Regions from separate parts of the Rhizobium sp. BG4 genome, predicted to be linked through region 2. Evidence: riboswitches for the same ligand, from Rfam matches in the RefSeq annotation. Region 2 holds a riboswitch; each other region holds the start of a gene.
The links. Region 2 has a riboswitch for cobalamin ahead of bluB (5,6-dimethylbenzimidazole synthase). Riboswitches for the same ligand answer to the same signal wherever they lie in the genome.
Positions count from the first base shown of each region.

Region 1: another riboswitch for cobalamin. It lies ahead of cobU (bifunctional adenosylcobinamide kinase/adenosylcobinamide-phosphate guanylyltransferase); the one in region 2 lies ahead of bluB (5,6-dimethylbenzimidazole synthase).
Region 3: another riboswitch for cobalamin. It lies ahead of nrdH (glutaredoxin-like protein NrdH); the one in region 2 lies ahead of bluB (5,6-dimethylbenzimidazole synthase).

Region 1 covers NZ_CP044125.1:3,609,410-3,619,882, reverse strand. The annotation lists gene F2982_RS18125 (nuclear transport factor 2 family protein) at 1-62, shown strand, start outside; gene F2982_RS18120 (helix-turn-helix transcriptional regulator) at 62-856, shown strand; gene F2982_RS18115 (EamA family transporter) at 853-1,278, opposite strand; gene cobO (cob(I)yrinic acid a,c-diamide adenosyltransferase) at 1,278-1,910, opposite strand; partial or broken gene cobN (cobaltochelatase subunit CobN) at 1,925-6,032, opposite strand; gene cobW (cobalamin biosynthesis protein CobW) at 6,036-7,085, opposite strand; gene cobU (bifunctional adenosylcobinamide kinase/adenosylcobinamide-phosphate guanylyltransferase) at 7,090-7,602, opposite strand; cobalamin riboswitch at 7,896-8,289, opposite strand; gene F2982_RS18085 (chloride channel protein) at 8,512-10,302, shown strand; gene F2982_RS18080 (cobyric acid synthase) at 10,299-10,473, opposite strand, start outside.
Region 2 covers NZ_CP044125.1:3,746,701-3,757,173, reverse strand. The annotation lists gene F2982_RS18790 (UDP-2,3-diacylglucosamine diphosphatase) at 1-307, opposite strand, end outside; gene F2982_RS18785 (NADP-dependent malic enzyme) at 521-2,833, shown strand; gene F2982_RS18780 (DUF2865 domain-containing protein) at 2,960-4,057, shown strand; gene bluB (5,6-dimethylbenzimidazole synthase) at 4,085-4,768, opposite strand; cobalamin riboswitch at 4,811-4,992, opposite strand; gene F2982_RS18770 (PD40 domain-containing protein) at 5,010-5,840, opposite strand; gene F2982_RS18765 (NYN domain-containing protein) at 5,871-6,584, opposite strand; gene F2982_RS18760 (NAD+ synthase) at 6,669-8,351, opposite strand; gene F2982_RS18755 (LTA synthase family protein) at 8,554-10,473, shown strand, end outside.
Region 3 covers NZ_CP044126.1:1,320,868-1,331,340, forward strand. The annotation lists gene F2982_RS26225 (peroxidase family protein) at 1-2,645, opposite strand, end outside; gene F2982_RS26230 (ATP-binding protein) at 3,056-4,498, shown strand; gene F2982_RS26235 (response regulator transcription factor) at 4,653-5,327, shown strand; gene F2982_RS26240 (helix-turn-helix domain-containing protein) at 5,337-6,341, opposite strand; gene F2982_RS26245 (alpha/beta hydrolase) at 6,462-7,445, shown strand; gene F2982_RS26250 (MBL fold metallo-hydrolase) at 7,515-8,372, shown strand; cobalamin riboswitch at 8,503-8,727, shown strand; gene nrdH (glutaredoxin-like protein NrdH) at 8,981-9,202, shown strand; gene nrdI (class Ib ribonucleoside-diphosphate reductase assembly flavoprotein NrdI) at 9,215-9,625, shown strand; gene nrdE (class 1b ribonucleoside-diphosphate reductase subunit alpha) at 9,595-10,473, shown strand, end outside.

The sequences.
Region 1 (10,473 bases), 140 kb from region 2:
TTGAAGACGGTCGCCTGAAAGCCGTACACGGGTTCCTCGATCTCGTTCCGGAAGCCGCATAATGACCCCGTCAGCCCGCTCTCTTGGTGACCACCTCCGCGAATGGCGCAAGCTTCGCCGCATGAGCCAGCTCGATCTGGCGCTCGAAGCCGAGATTTCGCAGAGACACCTGAGTTTCATCGAGAGCGGGCGCTCGACGCCGAGCCGCGATATGCTGCTGCATCTGGCAGAACGGCTCGGCGTGCCGCTTCGCGACCGCAACCCGATGTTGCTCTCGGCCGGCTATGCGCCGCTCTTTGCCGAGCGGTCGCTCGACGATCCGGCCCTGAAGCCAGCCCGCCAAGCCGTCGACATGGTGCTGAAGGCACATGAGCCATTCCCGGCGCTCGCCATCGATCGTCACTGGACGCTGATATCAGCCAATGCCGCGATCGCGCCCCTTCTGCGCAATGTCAGGGACGCAAGCCTGCTCGAAGGCCCGGTCAACGTCCTCCGCCTCAGCCTGCATCCGGAGGGACTGGCGCCCGATATCGTCAATCTCGCCGAATGGCGCGCCCACCTGCTGGAACGGCTTCGCCAGCAGATCGACATGACCGCCGACCCGATCCTCGCCGGATTGCTCAAGGAATTGCAGCAGCTCTCGCCCGGCGGCAACCCCGCCGATGAGATGAGACACGACTATGCGGGAATTGCCGTTCCGCTGAAACTCCGCACTGCGGGTGGAACGCTGTCGCTGATCTCGACGACGACGGTGTTCGGCACGCCCGTCGACGTCACGCTCTCGGAACTGGCGATCGAATCCTTCTTCCCGGCGGACGAGGAAACCGCCGCGCTTCTGAGGCGACTCCTAGACTAGAACAGCGCCAGCAGCAGCGCGCCACCGGCAATCATCGCCACGCCCAGCCAGTTCACCAGCCCGAGTTTCTCGCCGAGAAAGACGACGCCGAACACGGCGACGAGAACGATGGAGAGCTTGTCGATCGGTGCGACGCGGGCCGCATCGCCAAGCTTCAGCGCCCGGAAATAGGCGAGCCACGACGCGCCTGTTGCCGCGCCCGAAAGCGCCAGGAACAGCCACGTCTTGCCCGAAATGCTGGAGATGGGTTGCCACTGGCCGGTGGCGGCGACGATCGCCGTGATGATCAGGATGATGACGACGGTACGGATCAGCGTCGCCAGATCCGAATTGACGCCGGCTACCCCGATCTTCGCGAAAATCGCCGTCAGCGCCGCGAAAGCCGCCGAAAGCACCGCCCAGAATAGCCAGCTTTGCGTCATCAGAACTCCACGCCGGGCTGCCCCTTGATGCCGGAGCGGAACGGATGCTTGATCAGCTCCATCTCGGTCACGAGATCGGCAAGCTCGATCAGCTCGTCCTTGGCATTTCGGCCGGTCAGCACGACGTGAGTCATATAGGGCTTTTCATCCCGCAGGAATGCGACCACTTCGTTCACATCGAGATAGTCGTAGCGCAGCGCGATATTAATCTCGTCGAGCAGCACCATCGAATTGCGCTCGTCCCGGATCAGCTCCTTCGCCTTCTCCCAGGCAGCCGTTGCGGCCGCGACATCACGGGCGCGGTCCTGCGTCTCCCAGGTAAAGCCCTCGCCCATCGTGTGGAACTGGCAGATGTCGGAGAAATGCTTCTCGATCAGATCGCGCTCGCCGGTCCACATCGCCCCCTTGATGAACTGCACGACGGCCGACGGCTTGCCGTGGGCAATGTGGCGGAAGATCATCCCGAAGGCCGAGGACGACTTGCCCTTGCCCTTGCCGGTGTGAACGATGATCAGGCCCTTCTCATCCGTCTTGGTGGCCATGATCTTGTCACGGGCAGCCTTCTTCTTCGCCATCTTTTCGTTATGGCGGGCATCGTCCTTCTCGCCGGTTTCTACAGTCTCTTCGCTCATCGTCATGTCCAGTCTTATGCTGTTTCAGTATGGATATGGGGCGCCAGATCGAAGCGCGCCGAATTGCTGCGCGGCGTCCAGAGGCGCCTGTCGATCGCCTCCATCAGCCGCTCTTTCATTTCTTCGAGGGCGGCCGGGTTCTTCTCGGCCATGAAATCGCGCACCTCGGGATCGGCGACGAAGGCCTGATAGACCGCCTCGAAATGATGATTGCCAACGGCACCGGTCGTGGCCGCAAAGGCAAAGAGATAATCGACGGTCGCCGCGATCTCGAAGGCGCCCTTGTAGCCGTGGCGCATGACGCCATCGATCCATTTCGGATTGACGACACGCCCGCGCACGACACGGCCGATCTCCTCCTCGAGCGAGCGGATCACCGGCTTTTCCGGCCGCGAATGATCGTTGTGATAGATCGATGGCCTGATGCCGCCGACATGCTCGGCCGCCGCCGCCATCCCGCCTTCGAATTGGTAGTAATCGTCGCTGTCGAGCAGATCGTGCTCGCGGTTGTCCTGATTCTGCACCACGGCCTGGATCGACCGCAGCCGCTCCTCGAAAATGCCACGCTCGGCCCGGCCTTCCTCGGCCGCGCCATAGGCATAGCTGCCCCAGACCAGATAAGCCTCGGCCAGGTCGGCGCGCCGCTCCCAACCCTTCTCATCGATCAGCGCCTGCAGCCCGGCTCCGTAAGCGCCGGGTTTCGAACCGAAGACGCGATAACCGGCCCGCTTCATCGCGGAAGCTTCGTCCAAGCCGGACGCCGCAAGCCGCATGGCTTCGCCGCGCATGCGCGCTGCAATCGGATTGTCATCAGCGTCTTCGTCGAGAGCGCCGACCGCCCGGACAGCCTTGTCGAACAGCGCAATCTGCTCCGGAAACGCATCGCGGAAGAAGCCGGAGATCCTCAGCGTCACATCGACTCGCGGACGGCGCAGCATGGCGGGCTGGATAATCTCGTAGCCGGTGACCCGGCGTGAGGTCATATCCCAGACCGGCTTGACGCCGATCAGCGCTAGAGCCTGGGCGATATCGTCCCCGCCCGTGCGCATGTTCGACGTGCCCCAGGCCGTCAGCCCGAAGGACACGGGCCATTCGCCATGATCCTGCACATAGCGGCGCACCAGAAGCTCGGCGGATTTCTTGCCGAGTTCGTAGGCTGCCGGTGTCGGGACGGCACGGCTATCCACCGAATAGAAATTCCGCCCTGTGGGCAGCACGTCGGGACGCCCGCGTGTGGGCGCGCCCGAGGGGCCGGGAGGCACGAAACGGCCGTCGAGACCGGTGAGGAGCGCCAAGATTTCGGCATGGCCGCAGGCGAGAATCGAAGGTTTCAGGTGGGATTCGATGGTGGTGAGCACCTGCCGGGTTTGCGGCCAGGCGGAAGGGCACTGTGTTTCGCCGGAGACGAGCTTGGCGGCGAGCAGCTCAATGCGCTCGACGGTGTCGCCATTGGTGCGCCAGGGGTGTCGAGGAGTTCGGCGAGGATCGAGGGTCTGGAGCCGGCCCAGGGGGCGGCCATGTTGCAGTCGAGGGGATCGAAGGAAAACCCCTCCCCAACCCCTCCCCACAAGGGGGAGGGACTTTGCGCCGAGATCGCCTCCACGGATCGGCCAACCTCAACTGGTTCGGCCGCTGTGGATTGAGATGGCAGCAACGCTTTAAGCCCCTCCCCCTTGTGGGGAGGGGTTGGGGAGGGGTTTGCGAACAAATCCCCCGCAATCGCCCGCTGCAAACTCCGATCGCCACCTTCCCCCAGCCCACGTGGCACCCGCGCCAGCGCCACCGTCAGATCCGTCAGCAACCGCCCCTCAGGCGACACGCCGAACACATGCAGCCCGTCGCGGATCTGCATTTCCTTGAGGTCGCAGAGATAGGCGTCGAGCTTCTTCAGCGCCTCGTCCTCCGCCTCACCCTTGGCAATCCCGGCATCGCTGTCGAGGCCGATATCGGCGACGAGGTCGAGGATTTGTTTCGACAGCAACCGGATACGGCGCGGATCGCCGCCGGAGGCCTCGTAATATTCGTCGACCAGCGCCTCCAGATCCTTCAGCGGCCCATAGCTCTCGGCCCGCGTCAGCGGCGGCGTCAGGTGGTCGATGATCACGGCAGCGGTGCGCCGCTTGGCCTGCGTGCCCTCGCCGGGATCGTTGACGATGAACGGATAGAGATGCGGCAGCGGCCCGAGGATCGCTTCCGGATAACATTCCCCCGACAGCGCCAGCGCCTTGCCCGGCAGCCATTCGAGATTGCCGTGCTTGCCCATATGAATGACGGCATCGGCGCCGAATTCCTGGCGCAGAAAGGCGTAGAAAGCGAGATAGCCATGCGGCGGCACCAGATCCGGCGAGTGGTAGCTTTCCTTCGGATCGATATTGTAGCCACGCGCGGGCTGGATGCCGACCAGCACGTTGCCCAGCCGCGAAAACGGCAGGGCAAAGCCGCCGTCGACGAAATAGGGATCCGCCTCCGGGCCGCCCCATCGCGCCGTCACCTCATCTTGAATCTTTTTCGGAAGACTTTCGAAGAAAGCCTTGTATCGACTCGATGAAAGCCGCTCGCGGACCACGCGCCCGTCACGTCCGGAATTGGTCGGCCCGTCCATCAGATGCCGCATCAGCGCATCGCCGTCCGCCGGGTACGCATCGATGCCGTAACCCGCCTCGCGCAACGCCTTCAGCACCTCGACGGTCCCGGCGGGCGTATCGAGCCCCACGCCGTTGCCGAGCCGCCCGTCGCGGTTCGGATAGTTGGCCATCACAAGCGCGACCCGCCGCTCTGCCGCCGTCTTGCGCCTCAGCCTCGCCCAGTGGACGGCAAGTCTCGCCGTATAGCGCATCCGCCCGGCATCCGGCTCGCTGCCGACGATATTGGCCTCGACACTGGCATCGTAACGCGCCGCCGCCTTGAACGAGACGGCGCGCGACAGCACCCGGCCATCGACTTCGGGAAGCGCGACGTTCATGCCGAGATCGCGGGCCGAGAGACCTTGCGATGAACCGCTCCATGCCTCCTTCGAGGATGCCGAGAAGATCGCCTGCAGCACGACGGCGCCGCTGGCTTCGAGGATTGTCGGCTGGCGGTCGGCACCTGGCGCGGAGACCGCAAATCCTGTTGTGTTGACGACGATATCGGGCGCGGCGGCAGCAAAGACGCTTTCGAGAATGCCGGTGGAAACCGGGTCCTTGAGGCTGTAGGCAAAGACCGGGAGTGGCCGCAGGCCTTCGGTTGCCAGCGCCTCGATCATCGCTTCGATCGGCTTGGTTTCGCCGCTCTGGACGAGGGCTCGGTAGAAGCTGATGGCGGCGATGGGGGCTTCGGTCGAGAGTGGGTTACCCCCCTCTGTCCTGCCGGACATCTCCCCCACAAGGGGGGAGATTGGCTGGGCTCGACCGCTCGCTTCAACCTGCATTGTCTGGGAGGAAGCGCGCCGCGAGTCGATCTCCCCCTTGTGGGGGGCTCGCAGAGCAGGTCGAGACCCGTGGCTCGACCCCGGCCGCCTGGCAAGGCAGAGGGGGGTATCGCGGACAGCAGCCGATCCGAAAGCGCCCGCCACTCCTCGACACCAACAACACCCCGCCCCGGCCACCATATCCCCGCCTTCATCAACGGAGCAGCCGCACCCGGCTTCTCTCCACCGGCAACCATCGCCGCCGCATAATCCAGAAACCGCCGCGAATTCTCGTCGCCGCCTTCGATCAGATAGGACCAGAGCGCATTGAGATCATCGAGATCGACATTGGAGAATGGCGTCAGCCCGGCATCCGGCTTGGAATCTCCGGGCAGCACCGCAATCCGCGCGCCACTGAGGGCTGCGCAGGCATGCAGTGCCTCCAGAGCATAGTGAAAATAGCTCGCTCCCCCGAGCGCCCGGACGATAATCAGCTTTGCGTGCCGCGCCGTCCGCTCGACATAGGCATCGACGGACATCGGGTGTTTCAGGCTCATCAGGCTGGCGACGCGCAGCGTCAGCGGATTGCCGCCACCCTGCCCATGAGCGGCGGCGATTGCCGCAAGCTCCGTGTCCGCCGCAGAAAGGAACAGGATGTCGCCGGGTGACTGGCCGAGATCGGTCGCCTCGTCACCGTCGCTGATCGTTCCTTTCTGGGCGAGGAGTAGATGCATGGATCAGACCAGCGCCTCGATCGCCTTGCGCACGGCAGCTTCGTCCATATCGTGCAAGCCGATGACGACGAGGCGCGTGCCGCGGGTTTCGCCCGGTGCCCAGGCACGGTCGAAATACTGGTCGATGCGGCTGCCGACAGCCTGGATCTGCAGGCGCATCGGCTTGCCGGAGACATCGGCAAAGCCCTTCAGGCGCAGCACGTCATGCTCTGCGATCACGCCCTTCAGCTTCTCGATGAAACCGGCGGGATCGGCAAGCGTGCCGAGCTCGACGACGAAGCTGTCGAACTCGTCGTGGTCATGCGGCGTGCCGTCCTCGTGCTCCAGCTCGTGATGGGACTTGCGGTTGGCGATGTCTTCTTCCGTGCCGATGCCAAGGCCGAGCAGAACGCTTGCCGGGACATCGCCGTTCTTCGCTTCGATCAGCGCAGGTTTGCGTGAAATACGCGACGCAACCTCGTCGCGGACACGGATAATGCCGGCCGCATCGAGCAGGTCGGTCTTGTTGAGAACGATCAGATCGGCGCAGGTCAGCTGATCCTCGAACAGCTCCTCGATCGGGCTTTCGTGATCGAGGGATTCGTCCTCGACGCGGCGCGCCTCGACGGCATCATGGTCGTCGGCAAAGCGGCCGGCCGCGACTGCGGCGCTATCGACGACGGTGATGACGCCGTCGACGGTGACTTCGCTGCGGATGTCCGGCCAGTTGAAGGCGGCGACCAGCGGCTGCGGCAGCGCCAGACCCGAGGTCTCGATGACGATGTGGTCGGGGCGCTGATCGCGCTCCAGAAGCTTGGTCATCGTCGGAATGAAATCGTCGGCGACGGTGCAGCAGATGCAGCCATTGGTGAGCTCGATGATATCGTCCTCGGTGCAATTTTCAGCACCGCAGCCCTTCAGCACGTCGCCGTCCACGCCGAGATCGCCGAATTCGTTGATGATCAGCGCGATCTTCTTGCCGCCGGTATTGGAAAGCAGGTTGCGGATCATCGTCGTCTTGCCGGCCCCGAGGAAGCCGGTGATCACGGTTGCGGGGATCTTCTGCTGGTTCATTCGTTCAACCCTTCATCTTCAGCGGCAGGCCTGCCGCGATAAAATACACGTCCGCGGCGGAGGCCGCGATCATCTGGTGCAGCCGCCCGGCATGGTCGCGAAAATCCCGCGCCATCCGGTTTTCGGGAACGATCCCGAGGCCGACTTCATTGGAAACAAGAACGAGCCGCGCCTTCGCCTTCGGCAGCCAGGCCGCGAGCGCGGCACTTTCCGCCGCCACATCGCGCTCGTCCATCATCAGATTGGTAACCCAGAGCGTCAGGCAATCGACCAGGATCGCCCGCCCCTCGCCGTCGATTGCCGCAAGCCGCTCGGCAAGCTGCAGCGGCTCCTCATGCGTCTGCCACGACGGCCCGCGATCGGCCCGATGCTGCTCGATCCGCGCCCGCATCTCCTCGTCCCACGCCCGCCCTGTCGCCACATAGTGACGTTCGAGACCGGTGTCGGTGATGAGATTTTCAGCGAAGCGGGATTTGCCGGACCGGGCGCCGCCGAGGATGAAAGTCGCACTGCTCATGCGAAGGCCACCGTGCTGGGGCACATATCTCTCGGTCTTCCCTCATTCCTGTGCTTGCCACAGGAATCCAGCCACGGCGCGTCGGCGCCGTGAATGAATCGCAGCAACAAGGAAATGAGTCTCCCGTGCCCAAGGACTTGGGCACGCTGGATTCCTGTGACATCCCGTGGGCGCAGCCCTAAGGCCACAGGAATGGGGGAACCCCTCTGAGGCGCCGCATATAGCGACATGAAAATTCTCGTTTCAGCCATGACAACCTCCGTGCTGGCAGCGGGCGGGAATGCCCAAAGGGCTCTTCGCCCGGCACAGATGGCAGGTCTCCTGGCTCGCGGCTTCAGGCCCCGACAGGGACGGCCGAAAGGCCATCCCTGATCGTGCCAGCGGATCTTCCTCGCCTTCCCGGCTGCATTCTCGTGAAAAGGCGGACGATTCGTAGAATTAGAGGCGTCCTGCCCCGGCTGATCACGATGCATTTCCAGTGGCTTTTCCGATGCGCGTCAGCCATTGCCCTGCTGCGGAATGCAGCGATCAGGCAGCGGTGCCGATGCACCGGATGGAAGACCCTGACCGCTCTACAGTCGCGGGGTCGGCTGTGATGAAGGCGCCCGGCTTGGGTCCGCCCCGTCACATTCCCTTTTCATCCCGAGCGGCAACCGCCGCCCCGGAACCATCCGTAATTGAAAGCATCGTTAGGCGTGCGGCCATGCGAAGTCAATCGATGCCAGGGCAATCCAAACAGCCCGCTCTTAACCCGACTGAGTCTACCAAACAGATAGTCTATTAAATTCATTGACTTAAGTCGATATTTCGCTTGCGACCGCCTCGCTTTTGCGGCAATTGCTCGCGAAATCATGCGGCGCAAAAAGCGCGCTTCCTTGATCCTGCATTCCATCGCCTAGTTCTGTCATCATGCTCACGAAAACCGACATCGGCCGCCTGGCGCGGCGCCATCTCAAATTCGATATGGCGCGGCTGCGCGCCCTAGCGCGCCAGAATGAAATGGGCATGGTTTTCGCGGGCGGCGCTGTCGGCATCATCGCTGGTTGCGCGGTGACCGGCATGAGCCTGATCTCGCGCGAAATGCACAGCCTGATTTTCGGCATCAGCGATGTCGACCGCCTGAGCTCGTCCGAGATCGACAACAAGCTGCTCCTGCTCTTGGCGCCGATCTGCGGCGGCCTGCTTCTCGGCCTGCTGCTGTTCATCCTCAGCAGAACGCGCAAGAAGCCGATGGTCGACCCGATCGAGGCGAACGCGCTGCATGGCGGCCGCCTGTCGCTGACCGATAGCGTGATCGTCGCGATCCAGAACCTGATCTCCAACGGCTTCGGCGCCTCGGTCGGCCTCGAGGCCGGCTATACGCAGCTTGCGGCCGGTCTTGCCTCCAAGCTCGGCCTGAAGCTGCAGCTGCGCCGCGCCGATCTGCGCGTGCTGGTCGGCTGCGGCGCGGCCGGCGCCATCGCCGCCGCCTTCAACGCGCCGCTGACGGGCGCCTTCTACGCTTTCGAGCTGATCATCGGCACATACACGATCGTGTCGCTGACTCCCGTCGTCGTTTCCGCCCTGCTCTCGACGCTGATCGCCCGCCTGCTTGCCGGCAGCGACTTTACCATCGATGTCGGCCAATTCGGCAGCGTCGTTCCAGCCGACTACGTTCCGGCGATCCTGCTCGGCGGTTGCTGCGCGGGGGCCGGCATCCTGATCATGCAGGGCGTCTCCTTCATCGAGGAACTGGCGCGAAAGAGCTCGGTGCCGACCTATGCCCGCCCGGCGCTCGGCGGCATCGTCGTCGGCCTGCTGGCGATGATTTCGCCGCAAGTGCTCTCGGCAGGCCATGGCGCCCTGCATCTCAACCTGTCGCACCAGGTGGCGATCCCGGCGCTGATCGGCATTCTGCTGTTGAAATCCTTCGCCTCCGCCGTATCGATCGGCTCCGGCTTCAGGGGCGGCCTGTTCTTCGCCTCGCTGTTCATGGGCGCCCTGCTCGGCAAGCTCTTCGCCTATTCGGCGCCGTTCTTTGCACATGCGTCACTGACACCGGAGGTCTATGCCGTCGTCGGCATGAGTTCGCTCGCCGTCGCCATCATCGGCGGACCGTTGACGATGACCTTCCTGGCGCTCGAGATCACCGGCGACTTCCCGATCACCGCCCTGGTGCTCGCCGCTGTCATCACATCCTCGCTCGTCGTGCGCACCACCTTCGGCTACTCCTTCGCCACATGGCGCTTCCATCTGCGCGGCGAAAGCATTCGCAGCGCCCATGATGTCGGCTGGATCCGCAACCTGACGGTCGGCAAGCTGATGCGCGCCGACGTCAAGACCGCCAATGTCGCGACCTCCGTCGAGGAATTCAAAAAGACCTTCCCGGCCGGTTCGACGCAGCGCGTCATCCTCGTCGATGATACCGGGAAATATGCCGGCCTCGTCCTCGTTCCCGAAATCCATTCCAATCCGATCGATACGGATGACGAGGGCAAGGGCCTGGAGAGCTTCATCCGCTACAAGAACGACTTCCTGCAGCCGCAGATGAATGCCAAGCAGGCCGCCGCGATCTTCGACAAGACCGAGAGCGAAGCGCTGGCCGTGCTCAACAATCTGATCGAGCGCAAGGTCGTCGGACAGCTCAGCGAAAGCCATACGCTGCGCCGTTACACGGAAGAACTGGACCGCCGCCGCCGCGAGGTCTCTGGCGAAATCTAGCCGAGCAGCCGCTGCAGCCAGTCGCGGTCGAGATGACGCTCCAGCTCGGCCGCCACGGCATCCAGCGCCCTGTCGACGCTTTCGGCATAGCTTTTCCGTTCGCCTGCGAGACCGAAGCTTTCTAGCAGTCGCGAGCGGTAGGCATCGCTCGAAAACAGACCGTGCAGATAG
Region 2 (10,473 bases):
CGGCGACTTCGATGCCGCCGAAATGCATGCCGGGGAAGTCGCGCAGGAACTCGTCATGATTGCCGGGGATATAGACCACACGCGTGCCCTTGCGCGCCTGGCGCAGCAGCTTCTGGACCACGTCGTTGCAGACCTGCGGCCAGTACCAGCTGCGCTTGAGCCGCCAGCCATCAACGATATCGCCGACGAGCACGATCGTATCGGCCTCGTGGTAACGCAGAAAATCGATCAGAAAATCGGCCTTGGCAGCCTTCGAACCAAGATGCACATCGGAAATGAAGAGCGTACGGAAGTGGCGCGTATCCATATTATCCTTCACAGGCTTCCTGCCCATGCCCCATCGTTCATCTGGCCTTCCAAAACCAGACTCGTGTTTCAGGAAGATGACAGCGCGGTTGTTTGACGCATGGCGCGGGCATAAGAGTTTTCCGCTTTTGAGCTCAAATTCTCACTGTCCAGCCACGCCGATTGTTGTATGGAGAAGTCTTCAAACGACATGACTGCGGCATTGGAGAAGGCAATGGATAATCAGGACAAATCCAAGACGGAGAAGAACCTGACAGGCGGAACTCTCGACGAACAGGCGCTGTTCTTCCACCGCTATCCCCGCCCCGGCAAGCTCGAAATCCAGGCAACCAAGCCGCTCGGCAACCAGCGCGACCTGGCGCTCGCCTATTCGCCGGGCGTCGCCGCCCCCTGCCTGGCAATCCGCGATGATCCGGAAACCGCTGCCGACTATACGTCGCGCGCCAATCTGGTCGCCGTCATTTCCAACGGCACCGCCGTCCTTGGCCTCGGCAATATCGGCCCGCTCGCGTCCAAGCCGGTCATGGAAGGCAAGGCCGTCCTCTTCAAGAAATTCGCCAATATCGACGTCTTCGATATCGAGGTCGATGCCTCGACCGTCGAGCAGATGGTCTCGACCGTCGCCTCGCTGGAGCCGACCTTCGGCGGCATCAACCTCGAAGACATCAAGGCGCCTGAATGTTTCGAGATCGAGCAGCAGCTGCGCGCGAAGATGCGCATCCCTGTCTTTCATGACGACCAGCACGGCACCGCGATCATCGTCGCCGCCGCGATCCTGAACGGCCTGGAACTGGCCGGCAAGTCGATCAGCAACGTCAAGATCGTCACGTCGGGCGCCGGTGCCGCCGCCCTTGCCTGTCTCAACCTCCTGGTCGAACTCGGCGCCAAGCGCGAGAACATCTGGGTCCACGACATCGAAGGCCTCGTCTATCAGGACCGCAATGTCCTGATGGACCAGTGGAAGGCCGTCTATGCGCAGAAGAGCGACACCCGCACGCTCGCCGAAAATATCGGCGGCGCCGATGTCTTCCTGGGCCTCTCCGCCGCCGGCGTCCTGAAGCCGGAACTGCTGGAGCAGATGGCAGAAAAGCCGCTGATCATGGCGCTCGCCAACCCGACACCGGAGATCATGCCGGAACTCGCCCGCGCCGCCCGCCCGGACGCGATGATCTGCACCGGACGTTCGGACTTCCCGAACCAGGTCAACAACGTTCTCTGCTTCCCCTTCATCTTCCGCGGCGCGCTGGATTGCGGCGCCGAGGAGATCAACGAAGCCATGAAGATGGCAGCCGTGCGCGCCATCGCCGGTCTCGCCCGCGAAGAGCCGTCGGATGTCGCCGCCCGCGCCTATTCCGGCGAGACGCCGGTCTTCGGGCCGAACTACCTGATCCCGTCGCCCTTCGATCCGCGCCTTATCCTGCGCATTGCGCCCGCCGTCGCCAAGGCTGCGGCCGAAAGCGGCGTCGCGCGCCGTCCGATCACCGATTTCGACGCCTATCTCGACCAGCTGAACCGCTTCGTCTTCCGCTCCGGCTTCGTCATGAAGCCGATCTTCACCGCCGCCAAGGCTGCCGAGAAAAAGCGGGTCATCTTCTCGGAAGGTGAAGACGAGCGCGTGCTGCGCGCCGCCCAGGTGCTGATCGAAGAAGGCATTGCCGAACCGATCCTGATCGGCCGTCCGCAGGTCATCGAGACCCGTCTGCAGCGCTACGGTCTGCGTATCCGTCCGCTCGCCGATTTCGCCGTCATCAACCCGGAAGACGATCCGCGCTTCCGCGAATATGTCGATCTCTATCTGTCGCTGGTCGGCCGCCGCGGCGTCATTCCGGAAGCGGCGCGCACCATCGTGCGTACCAACACCACCGTCATCGGTGCGCTGGCGCTTCGCCGCGGCGAGGCCGATGCGCTGATCTGCGGTCTTGAGGGACGCTACGAGAAGCATCTGCGCGACGTTCGCCAGATCATCGGCAAGCGCAAGGATGTCCGTGATTTCTCGGCGCTCAGCCTGCTGATCTCGCAGCGCGGCGCGACGTTCTTCACCGACACCTACGTGACGTTCAATCCGAGCGCCGAAGAAGTGGCGGAATCGGCGGTTCTTGCCGCCGAGGAAATCAAGCGCTTCGGCATCACGCCGCGCGCCGCCCTCGTCTCGCATTCCAACTTCGGCTCGCGCGAAAGCGAGAGCGCCACGAAGATGCGCGGCGCCCTGCAGCTGATCCGCGATGCAGCGCCTGATCTCGAAGTCGATGGCGAAATGCATGGCGAAAGCGCGATTGCCGATGAGATCCGCAAGCGCGTCATGCCATCCACGACATTGCACGGCGAAGCCAATCTTCTGGTCTTCCCGAACCTCGATGCGGCCAACATCACACTCGGCGTCGTCAAGTCGATGACCGACGGCCTACATGTCGGCCCGATCCTGCTCGGCACGGCGCTCCCGGCTCATATCCTGGCGCCTTCGGTCACCTCGCGCGGCGTCGTCAACATGGCGGCTCTGGCCGTCGTCGAGGCACAGCAGCCGGCGTGAATTTGCGGTCGATCGGAAAAATGCGTTAGAATTCCTTCGTTAGCTTGTTAACGGAAGGCAGCTAGACAGGATGGATGCGGCAAATGCCCTGCCGCTTCCGGTTTGACTATGCTGCGGGATGATACCGTGAAACGCCGAAGCCTGACCCTTGCCCTTTTCCTTGCGGCTGCCGCGCCCGCGGCGGCCCAAACGAGTGCGATCTGCGAGGATCTGCGCGGCCGTCTTGCCGACCTGCCGCAGGTGATCGGCAACGGCCCGGAAATCCGCCAATATGCAAGCGCCATAGCCGAGCAGAACCTTGAGCTTCGCAAGCTGCGCAACGACCTGCGCAGCAACGGCTGCACCGTCGACAGCATGGTCGTCATCGGCGGCGAGAATGCCGGCTACTGCAGCGACCTGCAGGAATCCGAAGCGCGGATGATCGACAACATCCACTACCTCCAGGACCGCCGCAACCAGCTGCGCGAATCCGGCGGCAGCGATATCAACGAACGCCGCCAGCTGATGGCCGCCCTCGACGACAACGGCTGCAACGACGATCCGGGCTATCAACCGGACGAGCGCGCCTATGAACCGGCGCCAAGCACTGAAGAACAGGCGATGCGCGGCGATACCTTCATCCCGCTCGGCAATGGCGAGGAAGGCAACACGCAATATGGCGTGCCGCGCGGCGAGATGATGTCGCATGTCAGCACCATGTGCGTGCGCACCTGCGACGGCGGCTTCTTCCCGATCAGCACCAACGCCACCTCGATCGATTTCAGCCGCGATGCCTCGACCTGCTCGAAAATGTGCCCCGGCATCGAGACCGAGCTTTTCTATCAGGACGTTTCGAACACCGACGCCGCCAACATGGTCTCGGCCGCAACGGGCGCCCGCTACGGCGCCATGCCGAACGCCTTCGCCTACAAGAACCGCGCTCCCGGCGAAAAGTCGTCCTGCACTTGCAATCTGACTGCCTATTACGAGCAGATGCGCAAAAACCAGACCGCCAGCGCGCCGCCGCCGAAGGGCTCGATCACGACGATCACCACCAAACCGCCGGCAACGGCGGCTCCTGCGCCCGCCGCGCCACAGGTGCAGGTCCCCGACCGGCCCTATGAGCCGCAAAATAGCAAGGTCCGCCAGGTCGGCCCGCAATTCCTCGCAGGCGACCAAGGCAGCATCGATCTGAAGAACCCGGCAACATCAGGCCCACAGCCGCAGCAGCAACAGCAGAACTAACCGGCATAGACTGAACGTCGACCGGTCCTAGCGGCGGCCCCAGCCATCGCGGAAGACCAGCTCCTCGAGCGGCAGCCGCTGCCGCCAGCCTTTGACGGCGAGTTCCGGCTCCCGGTAGAGCTCGTCGACATAGCCGACGCAGAGCCAGGCAACGATCTCGATATGCGCGGGCACGCCGAGGATCTCCTTGAGTTCGTTCTCATGGAAGATGCTGACCCAGCCGACGCCGACGCCTTCGGCCCGCGCTGCGAGCCACAGGTTCTGCACTGCGCAAACGGTCGAATAGCTGTCCATCCGCGGATTATGCGTACGCCCCAGCACCACCTCGCCGCTGCGCGTCGGATCGCAGGTGATGCAGAGGCCGAGCGGCGCCTTGAGGATGCCTTCGAGCTTCAGCGACCGGTAGGTCGCCTGCCGCTCGCCATCGAACATCCCGGCCGCCTCATGGTTGGCCCGATCGAACGCCTCCCACACCCGCCGCCTCACAGCGGCATCGTCGACGACGATGAAATTCCACGGCTGCATGAAGCCGACCGACGGCGCGTGATGCGCGGCCGAAAGCAGCCGCATCAGCACATCCTCGGGTACCGGATCCGGCAAAAACTGGTCGCGCACATCGCGCCTGGTCTTGATCGCCCGGTAGACGGCATCGCGCTCGTCACCGGAAAAAGCGGATGCGCGCTGCAGCGCATCCCCGCTCAAGGGTCGCATCGTCAAATCCCCAACAACGCAACCGACCCGCCGTCCGCGCGGGATCAGTCTATGATGCCAGGCCGGTCTTCTGACTTGGCGTCATCCGCCCGCCGCAGCCTTCCCGGGATCACCCAGTGGCATGATGCGGCAGGCGTCAGCCTTACAGCGTTGGGCACGTTCCGGTCTTCCACCGGATTCCCGATTCTCCCGCCATGGCGGGCACCTGACACGACCGTCATGCCCGCTTTTCAGCAGCCTATCAAGAGGCCGGGAAATAGCGCACATAGGCAAACTCATCACCATCCGGTGACCAGCAGGGAACATTGATCGTGCCCTGCCCGCCGAACAGTTCGAACAGCGTCGTCAGGTTGCCGCCATCCATGTCCATCAGCCGCAGCCTGACATGCAGGTCGCGCGGGTGATCGAAGACATCTGGATCGTAGGAGAGGATCAGCACCTTGTCGTTAGCAGGTGCCGGATGCGCAAACCAGTTGCCGTAATTGTCGTGGGTCACCTGCTCCAGCCCGGTACCGTCAGGATGGATGCGCCAGATCTGCATCAGCCCGGTGCGGCTGGAATTGAAATAGATCCACTGCCCGTCGAAGGAATAGTCCGGCCCGTCATTGCGCCCCTCGCCATGCGTCAACCGCCGCTCCGCGCCGCCATCGACCGCTATCGTGTAGATGTCGAAGATATCGTCGCGGATACCGCAATAGGCCAATTCCTTGCCGTCGGGCGACCAGCCGTGCCAGTAGGACGGAAGATTGGTGGTCACCTGCTTCGGCGCCCCGCCTTCCGCTGGAAGCGTATAGATGCAGGATTTGCCGTATTCCGTCTTATCGGAAATCACATACCGCTTTCCATCGGGCGAAATGCCGTGATCGTTGTTGCAGGCGGCGGCAAAGCCGGTGTCGACCTGCTTCAGCCCGCCCTCACCATCCGGTGACAAGCGGTAGAGCAACCCGTCGCCGTTCAGCAGCAGATAGCGCCCGTCAGGCGAAAAGTTCGGTGCCTCGATCAGCTGCTCCGTCTGGAAAACCACCCGGCTCTGGCCAGTGCGGATATTGTAGATCTCGACCGAACTGCGCATGCATGCCTCCCGCATTGTACGGCGGTCCGGCTATCCGCCGTTCCGCTTCATTCTGATTTGCATGCGGTTTGTGCCATGCATCTGTGTCTCGATAAAGTCGCATCGCTTCAAAAGCGAACTGAGGTTCGGAGCGCCGAAATGCTGCGCCTTGAAGTCGGGATAGACCTGCCGCAGCAGGGTGCCGAGCTCGGCGATATCGAGCCAGCCTTCCTCCCTCAGCTTGGCAGTCTGCAGCGCCTGCGCGATATAGGGCCGGATGCTGGGCGATGGCTGCAGCGCCACGACCTTGGCCAGAGCCGGAAGGTTCGCCGGCGCCTCTAGCAGACGCAGCTCGAAAAAATCGTCGAACGACTCGCGCAGCAGCCTGGAAGCATTCGGCGCACCAAGCCCAATCGCCTGCTTGCCGCGCATTCGGATACGCGTCGCCAGATGGCCGATGTCACGATCACTGCTGGCGATGCAGAAAAGATCGATTGCCGAAGCTCCTAGATATTCCATCGCATCGACGGCAAGCAGGATATCCGCGCCGTTCTTGCCCGACTGGGAGCTGACCGCCGTCTGTAGACTGAGCGCATGCTTTCCGGCGGCCGCGACCCACGGCTGCGCAGCCTCCCGCGTGAAGTCGCCATAGGCGCGCCGCTCGATCAGGCGCCCGTAGCCCGAGGCTATGTCGATGATCTCACCCGCCGAGCGCGCCGGCAGGTTTTCGGTATCGATGAAGACGGCGACTTTCGTATCACGCACGATCACGACCTCCCGCGTTTCTGACGATAGAAACGCGGGAGAATGCGGAAGTCAGCAGCTTTCGGTTGATCGGGTTAACGATCGCTAACTGCGATCCCTAAACCGGTTGGTAATCGGGTAGCGGCGATCACGGCCGAAATTCTTCTTGGTGATCTTCACGCCCGGCGCCGACTGGCGGCGCTTGTATTCGGCGAGGTAGAGCAGATGCTCGACGCGGTGGACGGTAGCGACGTCATGACCGCGCGCCACGATCTCGTCGACGCCCATTTCCTTCTCGACGAGGCATTCGAGGATGTCGTCGAGCACTGGATAAGGCGGCAGCGAATCCTGGTCCTTCTGGTCCGGGCGAAGCTCGGCGGAGGGTGCCTTGTCGATGATATTCTGCGGGATGACGACGCCCGATGGACCCAGCGCATCCGGCGGCACATGTGCGTTGCGCCAGCGCGAGATTGCATAGACCTGCATCTTGTAGAGGTCCTTGATCGGATTGAAGCCACCGTTCATGTCGCCGTAGAGCGTGGCGTAACCGACAGACATTTCCGACTTGTTGCCTGTCGTGACCACCATCGAGCCGAACTTGTTGGAGATCGCCATCAGGATGACGCCGCGGGCGCGGCTCTGCAGGTTCTCTTCGGTGATGCCGCTATCTGTGCCTTCGAAGAGGTCCGACAGCGCCGAAGTGAAGCCCTTCACCGGCTCCTCGATGGGCACGATATCGTAGCGGCAGCCGAGCGCCCTGGCGCAATCGGCGGCGTCCTTCAGCGAATCCTCCGATGTGTAGCGGTAGGGCAGCATGACGGTGCGCACCCGCTCCTCGCCGAGCGCATCGACGGCAATCGCCGCGCAGATCGCCGAGTCGATACCGCCCGAAAGGCCGAGCACCACATTCTTGAAGCCGTTCTTGTTGACGTAGTCGCGGAAGCCGAGCAGGCAGGCGCGGTAGTCGGCCTCTTCCTTCTCCGGAACATGCGACATCGGCCCTTCGCTGCAGCGCCAGCCGTTCTCGCCGCGCTTCCAGGTCGTGACCGCAAGCGCCGGCTCGAACTGGCTCATCTGGAAGGCTAGCGACTTGTCGCCGTTAAAGGCGAAGCTGGCGCCATCGAAGACCAGTTCGTCCTGGCCGCCGAGCTGGTTTGCGAAGATCAGCGGCAGGCCGGTCTCGATGACCTGGCGCAGCGCCACCTGGTGGCGCACGTCCACCTTGCCGCGATAATAGGGCGAGCCGTTCGGCACCAGCAGGATTTCAGCGCCGCTTTCGGCCAGTGTCTCGCAGACGCCGAGATCGTTCCAGATCTCCTCGCAGATCGGCACGCCGATCCTGACGCCACGGAAATTCACCGGCCCCGGCATCGAGCCTTCGTCGAAGACGCGCTTCTCGTCGAACTCGCCGTAATTCGGCAAGTCGATCTTGTCGCGTAGCACCAGGATCTTGCCGCCATCGATGACCGCAACCGAATTGTGCCGCCCGGTTTCGCCCTGGCGGGGGAAGCCGACGATGACGCCCGGGCCGCCATCGGCCGTATCGGCAGCAAGATCGTCGACCGCCTTCTGGCAGGCTTTCAGGAAGGCCGGCTTCAGCACCAGGTCTTCTGGCGGATAGCCCGAAATGAAGAGCTCCGTCAAAAGCAGAAGGTCCGCGCCCTGGCGTGCCGCATCGGCGCGTGCCTCGCGGGCTTTCGCAAGATTTCCTGCAACATCGCCTACGGTGGGGTTCAGCTGCGCGACGGCGATACGGAGCGTGTTCAAGGGAGCGTTTTCCTGTGTCATGTCATTTATTTAGCGCGCGCGTCCTCGCCCCGCAACGTGCTCCGCCATGAAAAGCGGCAGTGTCTGATACGCGGAAAATTCAAATCCCAGGGAAAAGCAAGGAAACATTAATGGTTCATCTAGCGTTCATGGCGGGCATGTGACAGTTCGATGAAGTTTTTATGACGCCGCGAAATCGGCGGGAATGACATTGGAGTCCGCCTTGATCGCATCGGTCATGAAGTCCGCGCAGGCCAGAAGAATGGTGCTGCTTTCCACTGGTCTCGGCTCCAATGTCCGCTCTCCGGCTGCCCGCGGTGTCCTCAGCGTCGCGCTGACCTTGTCGATCGCGCTGCTCAGCGTCATCGCCGTCGAATGGATCGCCCGCAGCACGCTTGCCGATGTCGGCGATTTCCTGACCTCGACGGCCCGCCCCGGCATGACCACGGTGGCGATGCTGACCATCCTGATGCTGACGTTGGACGCCGCTTTCGGCCGCCGCCATCAATCCGCACTGATCGTCGTGCCGCTGGTGTTGATCCCGGCTTTCGTCTCGAACCAGAAGCAGCACTATCTCTCCGACCCGTTCTATCCGTCGGATATCCTGTTTGCCCGCCAGATCATGGAACTTCTGCCGGTGATGGTCCGTGACCGGCCCTTCACCGCGGTCGCCCTCGTCATCGGTATCGCGCTTCTCGGTGCCGGCATCGTCTTCGGCTGGCGCTATGCCTGGCGCACCTTCCCGAAGCTCTCGGGCCAGGCGCGTCTGCGCCGCCTCTGCCTCGGCCTGCCCGTTATCGCCGCCTTCGGCTCGCTGATGGATTATTCGCAATATTCCTATATCCGCGACCGCCTGCAGGTCGTGCCGATGATGTGGGACCAGAAGGAAAACTACCGCAGCAACGGTTTCATCCTGGCCTTCATCTTCAACGTGCCGATGGCCGATGTCGCGGCTCCGGCCGGGCTGAATACCGAAGCGCTGGATGCGATCCCTGCCCGCAACTACGGATATCTCGCCGGCCCGCGCGAAAAGCCTGATGTCATCATGCTAATGAGCGAATCCTTCTGGGATCCGACGCGGCTGAAGAACCTGAATTTCAGCGCCGACCCGATGCCGACGATCCGTGCGGCGCAATCCGGCTATGTCTTCTCGCCGGAATTCGGCGGCATGACAGCGAATGTCGAGTTCGAGGCGCTGACCGGCTTCTCGAATGCTTTCCTGCCCTATGGCAGCATTCCCTATCAGCAGTATATCCGCCGCGACATTCCCTCGCTCGCCACCTTCTTCCGCGGCGAAGGCTATGCGGCGCGCGCGCTGCATCCCTTCAGCGGCTGGTTCTGGAACCGCAACGAGGTCTACAAGGATTTCGGCTTCGAGGAATTCCGCACCGAGGAAACCCTTCCGCCGATGGAAAAGCGCGGCATCTTCGCCTCCGATGACTCGCTGATGAAGGAGATCATGCGCGAGGGCGACGGCCTCGACAAACCCTTCTTCTTCTTCGCTGTCACCCTGCAGGGACATGGCCCCTACGAGGCCAATCGCTACGCGCACAACTCGATCGAGATCCAGGGCAACATCCCGGAAGCCGACCGCGCCACGCTCGCCACCTATACGCAGGGCGTCAAGGAAGCTGACGACAGCCTGAAAATGCTGATGGACTGGGCTTCGCACCGCGACCGCGAGACGATCATCGTGCTCTGGGGCGACCACCTGCCGCCGCTCGGGAATGTCTACATGAGCGCCGGCTACATGCCGGACCAGGTGGCCACCCGCAAGGCGCCGCTCGACGTCATGAAGCAACAGCACGAGACGCCGCTGGTCATCTGGTCGAGCAAGAAGGGCGTGAAGCAGGATGTCGGGACGATCAGCCCGTCGCTGATCTCCTATAACCTGCTGAAATTCGCCGGCTTCGAGCATCCCTACTACACGGGCTTCCTCGGCCGCGTTCAGAAGAAGTACGACATCATCGACCGCTACCAGCTGGCGACCCGCAAGAACGAAGTCACGCCGGATTGGGTTCTCGACCCCAAGAAGCTCGACCCGCTGGTGCGCGACTACCGCTATCTCCAGCATGACGTGATGTTCGGCAAGGCGCAGACGCTCGACCGCTTCTTCCCGCAGCACGTGATGGTCAACGAAGCC
Region 3 (10,473 bases), on a different replicon from region 2:
TCGGTGAAGATCGGGTCATCGCCGACCTGTTTGCTCTCATCCATTTCAAGCGTGTAGTCGGGTGTCGAGAAGATGTCGCCCGGCAGAGAGGTGGAGCCCGCGCCGAGATCGGTGTTGCGCATGATGATCTTGCTCAGCGAGTTGTTTTCCAGCTCGTTGAGAAGGTTCAGGCCCTGGACACGCGAGAGATAGTAGAAGCGGTCGGATTCCTGCAGGTTTTCCATCTGCAGTTCGAAGACGAAGGAGAAGGTGGAGCCCAGCATGCCGCCGAAGTCCATCTTCTTCTCGGCAAGGCCGCCGATCCAGAGGTCGATGTCGTTCAGGCCGGTCTCGGCATTCGCCCAGGCGCCGGTCGAGTTCAGGAAGTCGAGGCGGTCGGACGGTGCGCCTGCCGTGCCGAGCACGATGGAGGCTGCCGCGGCGCGCTTGGCGTCGAGCGACGTTGCGCCGGTGATCGAGGAATGCGTGCCGTAGGCGGCGATGAAATTGACGATCGAGGCGGTGTTCTGCAGGTTCAGCGCAAAGTCCGTCCAGCTGACATAGGGCTTCAGCTGCGTATCCTGGCCGGCGGCCTGATAGAACTGCGCACGCGCCTCGTTGAGCGTCGGCAGGCCGACGTCGCGGCCGCGGGCGATGTTGAGGGCTGCAAGGTCGAGCGGGATGCCGACCAGCTGGTTGCGCAGCACGTCGGTGACGAATTCATCGATCTCGTTGCCGCCCTGGCGGGTCATGCCGCGGATGATCGCGCCGGCTGCCTGGTCGTGATCGATCAGTACGTCGCCGTTGGCATCGACCTCGCCGAGTTCGAGCGGGTTCAGGAAGCCGTCGAAGAGCGTGATGTTGTCGAAGCTGAAGGTGCCGTCGGGATTTTCGACGAGACGGTCGATATCCTGGTTCAGCATCGAGTGACCGAAGCGGTAAACCGCGTGGGCGAATTCGGCAAAGATCGCCGGGTTGATATCGGTCGACGGTTCGAAGAGGAAGGCGTCGATATCCGGCTGCATCTTGCGGCCGAATTCTTCGAAGACCAGATGCTGATACTGCATTTCGGTCGTGAAGCGGCCGGCCTGGAAGAGGCGCTCGCCGTTCCAGACAAGGCCTTCGAGCTCGGCTTCGGTGGTCGGCAATGTGGTGATCGGCTCAAGGAGCCACTGGTTGATGAAGACCAGATCAGCGCTGTCGAGGACCACCTGCTTCGTCTGCTCGACGACGCTGTTGTGTTCCGAATGGAAGATGTGGTGGATCGAGGTGAGGCCGATATTCTCGTTACCGCGGCCGTCGCCGGTGATGTAGTGGGCGTCGAGCAGCTCGTCGTCATAGGCGGTCTGCTGGCCGCGGGTGTTGAAGCCACCGGAATAACCGACGGCATCGTCGCCATCGGCCTGCAGCACGCCACCGGCGATGACCGGCACTGCGGCATGGGCGATATCGTCGAGGAAGGCATGGCCGATGCGAACGGCGCCGGCTGTGCTGACCGGGGCGCCCGGCGTGCCGGAGACGACGATGTCGTCAGCCGTGTTCGGGATGCCGTCGGCGCCAATGCCGGTGATGACCTGTGCGAAGCCGTTGGCATCGGGGATGAAGCGGCCATAGGGATCGGTGCGCAGCAGCGGAATGTTGGTGACATCGGCATCCGTCAGCTCGATGCCGAGCATCTCGCGGGCCTGTTCCTTGATGTCGGCCCAGGTCGGCAGGCCGCGGGCGCCGTCGAGCAGGTTGCCGGTCGCGACCGGCTTGCCTTCGTGCATGACATATTCGCGCAGGAAGACCTGATGCGAGGCATGCGAGGTATAGGTCTGGTTCTGGTCGACCCAGGGGGTCGTGGTGTTGGCGGCGACTTCGCCGTCGGCGTCGCGGCTGGCGCGGGTCAGAACCATGAAATTGGTATGCGGCGATGCCGGATTGTAAAGCGGGTCGTCCGGCGACAGCGGGATATAGACCGTGCCGGCGCCGCCCTTGGCCACGAGATCGAGGCCGTGGTCGAAGAACTGGCCGAACAGTGTGAACATCGAATTGTAAGGTGCGGAGTCGCCGATATCGGGCGAGACGTTTTCGAAGGTGTAGACGTAGACCGGCGTGCCGGCCGCAGCGAGAACGGTGCCGTCGGGACCGATCACGTCATTCGCATGGACGACGGCGGCGCCGTTGGCGTCCTGCATCGGCGCGCGGGTCGCCGTCTTGCCCTCGGCGAGCATGGCGTCATAGACCATGATCGCGGCCGGGTTATTGCTGGTCTGATCGACGATCAGGTTGGAGATGATGCGCGGATCGGCATCGACGACGGTGCCCGGGCCGACGGCGCTGGGAGTTCCCGGCGTATAGTTGCCGTTGGTGAGGACCGATCCCGGACCGAATGCCAGCGTGTCATCGTTCTCGTTGAGGTAGTTCGGCTGCACCAGCGGCGTGAACGGCTGGTCGGCTGCGCCCCAGGTTTCCTTGCCGTCGAGCAGATTATTGTAGCTGCCGTCGACTGTCCTGAGACCGTAAGGCAGGAGATGTGCCTGCGGCGCACCGGTGCCGGTCGCGCCGGCGGCTTCGCCGGCTTCGGCGACGAGTGCTGCGAGGTCGCCACCGGCCGCATGCTGTTCGGCGATGGCGATCTGCTTCAGGATGAATTCGAGGTCGTGTCTTACAAGCGTTACCATTTTCCCCTCCGTCGGCGCGCTGTCCCGGCGCCTGGTTTTTCGCAAACTTGTCCTGTCCGCCGGATCGCGCTGCGAAGCCGGCGGGGTTGAATTGCCCCTGATGTTTCAAGAAGCCCGCCTTGCACGGCTGGCTTGGGATGATGCGATCTTGCGGAAAATTGCCGGGGTTTTGAACGGCGCATGGTCGGACGATGTTTTCGATGTTCGTCCACCGGCGGAGCAGGTCTTCGGTCCTTATTACTCCGGGAGCAAAGTCCTATGATGAATTGGCCTTTGGTCTGATAGAATCGGCCTGCACCTATAGTATAAAAATGGTCCTTTCTTTCGCGCCGCAATACTGCGACGATAGAGGCCTGATCGGCATTGGGGGACGTTTTGCCGAGTGAATACTTTGGGGTGGGGATATTAACGTGCATGAAGAGGTGAAGGAGCCAGCGCAGCAGCGCTCGCCGCTGTTCACGCATGTGATCGCCTGGGTGACGCACCGGACGCTTTCGACGCAGTTTCTGATTGCGAGCGGGCTTGTCATCCTGATCGCCACGCTCTCGGCTGGCTATCTGACGACGCGGCTGGTGTCCGACAAGGCGCTGAACAGCAAGGCGGGGACGACAGCACTTCTGGTGCAGAGCCTGACGGAGGCGGAGGTCCAGGCGCTGGCGCTCTCGAAGGTTCTTCCGGCGGCCAGCATTACGCTGCTCGATTCATTGTTCGACGGCCCGGATTTCAAGGCGCGGTTTCCGCATATCGAGATATGGGCACCCGACGGTACCGTCGCTTACTCGCGGACCAAGCAGATGATCGGCCATCGGTTCAGTTTTCCGGAGGGCCTGAAGCGCGCCCTCAAAGGTGATATCGTTGCCGTCTATGCGGACCTTCATGCCGATGAGCATACATTCCGCAACATCGACACCCAGTATCTTGAGATATACAGCCCGCTGCACGACCAAGCCTCGGGGAGAATTATCGGTGTCGCCGAGATACACGAGGATCCGAGTGGCTTCGCCGGCGAAGTCGCGCGCCTGCGGATCGTCACCTGGACGACCGTCGCGCTGTTTTCCTTCGTTGTCATGCTCGGCCTGTTCCTGATCGTCAGGCGCGGCAGCCGGACGATTGAGACCCAGCGCCATGCGCTGAGCCATCGCGCCGAGGAGGCGGAGCTTGCCTCGAAGGAGCTGATGGAGCTGCGCGATACGGCGCGGCGGGCCTCGATGGAGCTCGCCAACATGAATGAGACCTTCATCCGCCGCATCGGCGCCGATCTGCATGATGGTCCCGTTCAGCTGATGACGCTCGCCATCCTGCAGCTCGACGAGCTGCGGGACCTGACCCGCAAGGATGAGCGCGACAGGGCTCTCGACGCGACGAACAAGGCGCTGGGGGAAGCGCTCATCGAAACGCGCGCGGTGACGAAGTCGCTGCTCCTGCCGGAGATCCTGCATCTCTGGGCCAAGGATGTGGTGGCCGAAGCGATCAAGCAGCACGAGGCGCGCACGCGAACCAAGGTCGCCTTCACCTCAAGCGGCACGAATGCCGATCTGCCCCCGGCGCTGAAGACGTGCATCTACCGCTTCGTGCAGGAGGGGCTCAACAATGCCTACCGACATGCCGGCGCCAACGGTCAGCGTGTCCGATGTCGGATCGACATGCCGGTCATCTCGATTTCGGTCGAGGATGACGGTCTGCCTCCGGGGACGCTGCCGCTTGCGGCGCGCGAAGGGGGAATGGGCCTTTACGGCCTTCGCCAGCGCATCGAAAGCTTCGGCGGGTCGCTGACCATCGGCAAGCGCCCGGATGGCGGCATGGTGCTGGCGATGACGCTGGAACTGCAGCAGGCGGATGCCGCCGCCCATTGAGCCGGAACTAGCCGAATTGATAGGTAGCTATAAGCATAGATGTGGCATAGACACAAATACGATGAAGTTAACCAAGCATTAAAATCCAGCTTTATGTTTTGCTCTGATTACATTAGAGCTGTTGGATAGAAAGACGAGGGGGTTATTCGTCATCATGTCTATCTCGGTCGCGTTCGTAGATGATCATCCAATATTACTGGATGGACTGGTTAATCTTTACTCCGCTAAGGATGACCTCCGGGTCACGGCGCGCGGGGAGAATGCCATCGACGCCCTGAAGATCGTCGAGGAGCATCGTCCCGATGTCCTCGTCACCGATCTCAGCATGCCGGGCGACACGCTGGCGGCGCTTGAGCTGATCCAGAAGAACTACGAAGGCACCAAGGTCGTGGTCTTCACGGCGACCGCCAATATCGACACGGCGATCCAGGTTCTCAATCTCGGCGTCTGCGGCTATGTGCTGAAGGGCAGCACGGCACGCGATCTCTACGAGGCGATCAAGACCGTCCATGACGGCAGCACTTTCATCACGCCGGGCTTTGCCACCAAGGTCATCCTGTCGATGAAGACGGCGGAAATCCGCCGCAAGGCGCAGATGCAGAAGCGGCTCAGCGCCCGCGAGGAGCAGATCGTCAACTACCTGCTGCAGGGCAAGACCAACCGCGAAATCGCCAGCATGCTCGATATCAGCGAGAAGACCGTCAAGCACTACATGACGCTGCTGATGCAGAAACTCGACGCCCGCAATCGCGTCGAAGTCGTGCTCGCGGCGCAGAAGCTGCAGGCGCCGGTCGAGACCAGCGCTCCGTCCTCGATGCTTCTCTCCTGAGCTGAGAAACTAGGCCGGCAATGCTGCCGGCTGGCCGCGGCCGAGCGAGAAGCGGATGCGGTATTCGGCCGGCGAAAGGCCGAGAATCTTCCTGAAAACCTTCCGGTATGTCTTCGGATCCTCGTAGCCGCTTTGCCAGGCCACCTGCTCGATCGTCATATGCGACCGCTCCAGCAACTCGCGGGACTTGGCGATCCGCAGGCGCTGGCAGTATTCGGTCGGATTGATGCCCGTCGCCTTCTGGAAGCGGCGCAGGAAGGTGCGCTCGCCAAGCCCGGCGCGCTCGGCCATGGCAAGCAGCGTCAATCCTTTCACGTTCGTCCCATGTAGCCAGTGCTGGATCTTCAGGATCACGGTGTCGCCATGATCGAGCTTCGGCGAGAAGGTGGCGTAGTAGCTCTGCTCGCGGGCGCCGGGATCAACCAGCATGAAGCGCGCGGTCGCCAGCATGACGCTCGAGCCCATCAGCCGGTCTACGAGTTTCAGCCCGAGATTGATCCAGGCCATCATGCCGCCGGCAGTCATGATATCGCCCTCGTCGATGATCAGCTTGTCGGTATTGACGCCGACATCGCCGTAGCGACTGGCGATTAGCTCCTGATGCGACCAGTGGGTGGTGATCGTGCGGCCGGAGGCGAGCCCGGTTTCTGCGAGCAGATAGGCGCCGCCGCAGACCGAGCAAATCGTCGTACCCTCGGCGTGGCGGGCGCGGATCCAGCCGGGAAGGCCGCCCATGCGGCGGCCGACCGGCAGGTCGTTCAGCGTTGGCGGCAAGATCAGCGCCATCAGCTTCTCGCCGGTGCCGGGCTGGCTTTCGAACATCTTGCGGACGGAACCATCCTCCTGCAGGTGCCAGTGGCTGACGCGCACCTGCGGCGCGGTCTCGCTGTGCTCGGCCGCCTGCATGCCGGCCACCTGGAACATGTCGGTCAGACCATAGATCGCCGACATCAGGGCACCCGGATAAATGACGATGCCGATATCCACCGGCGCGTCCAAAGCCGCTTTTGTCAATTCCGCCCCCATCGTTGTCAGCTTCGCCCGTCGAGAGCCTAGGCCCGCGGGTCTATCAAATCAACCAGCGCACCGGACAGGACGCGACGAGATCTGAGAGACCAACCGGAGGACAGGACAATGGCACAGGCAACCGCAGCAACCGCAATGATTTCCCGCAGAAACATGCTGGCCGGCGCATTCGGCGCAGCAGCGACGGCAACCGCACTTTCCACCATCGCAACCCCAGCCAAGGCCGAAACGAAGGCCAACCAGAGCAACGAAGGAACACGGACCATGGGCAGCAGGATCATCACCCGCGACGGCGTCGAGATCTATTACAAGGACTGGGGCAAGGGCCAGACGGTCATCCTCAGCCACGGCTGGCCGCTTTCGGCCGACAGCTGGGAAGCGCAGGCCTTCCATCTCGCCAATAACGGCTTCCGCGTCATCACCCATGACCGCCGCGGTCACGGCCGGTCCAGCCAGCCGTGGGACGGCAACGACATGGACCACTATGCCGATGACCTCTCCGATCTCATCGGGCAGCTCGATCTCAAGGAGATCATCCTGATCGGCTTTTCGACCGGCGGCGGCGAGATCAGCCGCTATATCGGGCGCCATGGCACAGGCCGCGTCGCCAAGGCCGGCCTCATCTCCGCCGTGCCGCCGCTGATGGTCAAAACAGACAAGAACCCGGGCGGCCTGCCGAAGGAAGTTTTCGACGGCATCCAGGCAGCGAGCCTCAAGGATCGTTCGCAGCTCTACAAGGATATCGCCGGCGGCCCGTTCTTCGGCTTCAACCGTCCGGGTGCCAAGGCTTCGCAGGGCATGATCGACAGCTTCTGGATGCAGGGCATGATGGGCGGCCACAAGAACACCTACGACAGCGTCGTCGCCTTCTCGCAGACCGATTTTACCGAGGATCTGAAGAAGTTCGACGTGCCGACGCTGATCGTGCATGGAGACGACGACCAGATCGTGCCGATCGATGCCGCCGGGCGTACTTCCAAGACGCTCATCCCGCACGCGATCCTCAAGGTTTATCCCGGTGCGCCGCATGGCCTGACGGATACCCACAAGGATCAGCTGAACGCTGATCTTCTCGAATTCGCCCGTTCGTAACCCCTGTCGCGGGCGGCGCCATCGATCCCGGCGCCGCCCTGCCTTACACCGAAACCGGAGGATGTTCAGATGACCCGCATGACCGAAACCAAGCCCTACAGCTTCGAACATGGTGCATTCGACATAACCGTCTTCAGCGATGGTTTCATCATGCTGCCGGACCAGATCATTCTGCCGGATACGCCGGCGGAGGATCGCCCCGCCATCCTCGGCCGTATCGGCGGCGATGCGACGGCCGCTCCTTTCCAGGTCAACATTCCGCTGATCCGGTCCGGCAAGGATTTGATCCTCGTCGACAACGGATCGGGCACGCGCTTTCAGGATACCGCGGGCCGCCTCGTAGGAAATCTGAAGGCCGCCGGCATCGACCCTGAAGCGATCACCAAGGTGATCTTCACCCATGTTCATCCCGATCACTCCGGCGCCACGGTCAATTCCGACGGAACGCTGCTCTATCCGAATGCCGACTACTATGTCAGCGAAGCGGAATGGGCCTTCTGGACGGACAAGGATTTCGAGATCCACATGCCCGAAGCGCTTCACGGCTTTGCCCGTGGCGCCCAGCGTGATCTGAACGCCGTCAGGGATCGCCTGACGCTGGTAAAGCCCGGCGACGAGATCGTCTCCGGCATGCAGGCGGTCAGCACGCGCGGGCATACGCCCGGCCATATCTCGCTCGAGCTTCGCGGCCGCGACAATCTGCTGATCACCGGCGATGCGGCAACCAGCAATGTCGTCTTCTTCGAGCACCCGGACTGGCACTTCGGCTTCGACACCGAGCCGGAGATCGCGCTCGCAAACCGCAAGATGGTGCTCGACCGCGCCGCCGGCGAGAAGCTCAAGCTGCTCGGCTACCACTGGGCCTATCCCGGTGTCGGCTATGCCGAGCGGCAGGGCACCGCATATCGATTTTCGGCTGCGGATTGATCGCGGGAGGGGAGTGGGCGGCCTTGATACAAAGGCTGCGTTTACTCCCCATTCACCATGTTCGCCGGATTTCCCCACTTTCCTCAGTGCTGTTGGCAAACAAATTATTGACGCTGATTTTGACTCGCGTACTATATCTAGTGTTCGAGGTTCTCGCGATTCGTAGGGATCGTGGGCTAAGACGGGAATTCGGTGAGACCCGCTGCAAGGCGGGACAATGCCGGAGCTGCCCCCGCAACTGTAAGCGGCGAGCATCTGTCCCATTTCGGGTCACTGGGTCATGAAGACCCGGGAAGGCCGGGATGAATGTGATGATCCGCAAGCCAGGAGACCTGCCTTGAGCGAAAAACGTCCACGGGCGGGGTGTCCGGCTGGCGAGCGATGAGGTGAGCGCATGATGCGGCTCTTCGCTTCCTCCGGTGTGTCCTGCATGAGCCACTTCGGGGTGAAGTCTTATGTCTTTGAGTTTCAGATCATACCGGCGCGAATGACGGGCTGCTGACGCCCGGCAATCGGCAACGGCTGCCTTCCATTTCGATCTTCCCAAGCGCGGACATCGGCGGATGTCCGAGCGATATCCCATGCCTTCCAGTCACGAGGTTTTCACAATGAGCATCACCGTCTACAGCAAGCCCGCCTGCGTCCAATGCACCGCGACCACCCGCGCCCTCGACCGCCAGGGCATCGACTACACGATCATCGACGTTTCCACCGATAGCGCTGCCTACGAGCTGGTACAGGGTCTTGGCTACCGCCAGGTGCCCGTCGTCATCGCCGGCGAGCAGCATTGGGCGGGCTTCCGCCCTGACATGATCAGCGCGCTCGCCTGATCGGCTGCCGCGATGGGCGAGATCGTCTATTTTTCCAGCCGGTCGGAGAACACCCATCGTTTCGTCGAGAAGCTCGGCCTTCCCGCGCAGCGCATCCCCATTACCGGCGAGACCCTGCAGGCAGGGTCGCCCTATGTGCTTGTCGTCCCGACCTATAGCGGCGAGGGCGGCAAGGGGGCCGTTCCCAAACAGGTGATCCGTTTCTTGAACGATGCGGCAAACCGTTCGAACCTTCGCGGCGTGATCGCTGCGGGCAACAGCAACTTCGGCGAGACCTACGGGCTCGCCGGCGACATCATCTCGCGCAAATGCCAGGTGCCGTACCTCTACAGGTTCGAGCTTCTCGGCACGGCCGACGACGTCGCCAATGTCAAACACGGATTGGAACGATTTTGGACACGGCAGTTCTCGAGCGCCCCTTGAAGGCGCAGGCCGCTGATGCCGCGTTGGATTATCACGCGCTGAACGCGATGCTGAACCTCTATGACGGCGAGGGGAAGATCCAGCTGGACAAGGACCGGCAGGCGGCCAAGCAATATTTCCTGCAGCACGTCAACCAGAACACCGTCTTCTTCCATAACCTCCGGGAGAAGCTCGATTATCTGGTGACCGAGGGCTATTACGAGCAGGAGGTGCTTGACCAGTATTCGTTCAATTTCGTCCGCGATCTCTTCGATCACGCCTATGCCAAGAAATTCCGGTTTCCGACCTTCCTCGGCGCCTTCAAATACTACACCAGCTACACGCTGAAGACCTTCGACGGGAAGCGCTATCTGGAGCGCTACGAAGACCGTATCTGCATGGTGGCGCTGGCGCTGGCGCGCGGCAACGAGGCGCTCGCCCGCGATATGGTCGACGAGATCATTTCCGGGCGCTTCCAGCCGGCGACGCCGACCTTCCTCAATGCCGGCAAGAAGCAGCGCGGCGAGCTCGTCTCCTGCTTCCTGATGCGGGTCGAGGACAATATGGAATCGATCGGCCGCTCGATCAATTCGGCGCTGCAGCTTTCCAAGCGCGGCGGCGGCGTGGCGCTGTCGCTGACCAACATCCGCGAGGCCGGTGCGCCGATCAAGCATATCGAGAACCAGTCGTCGGGCATCATTCCGGTGATGAAGCTCCTGGAAGACGCATTCTCGTACGCCAACCAGCTCGGCGCGCGGCAGGGGGCCGGTGCGGTCTATCTGAATGCGCATCACCCCGATATCATGCGCTTCCTCGATACCAAGCGCGAAAATGCCGACGAGAAGATCCGCATCAAGACGCTGTCGCTC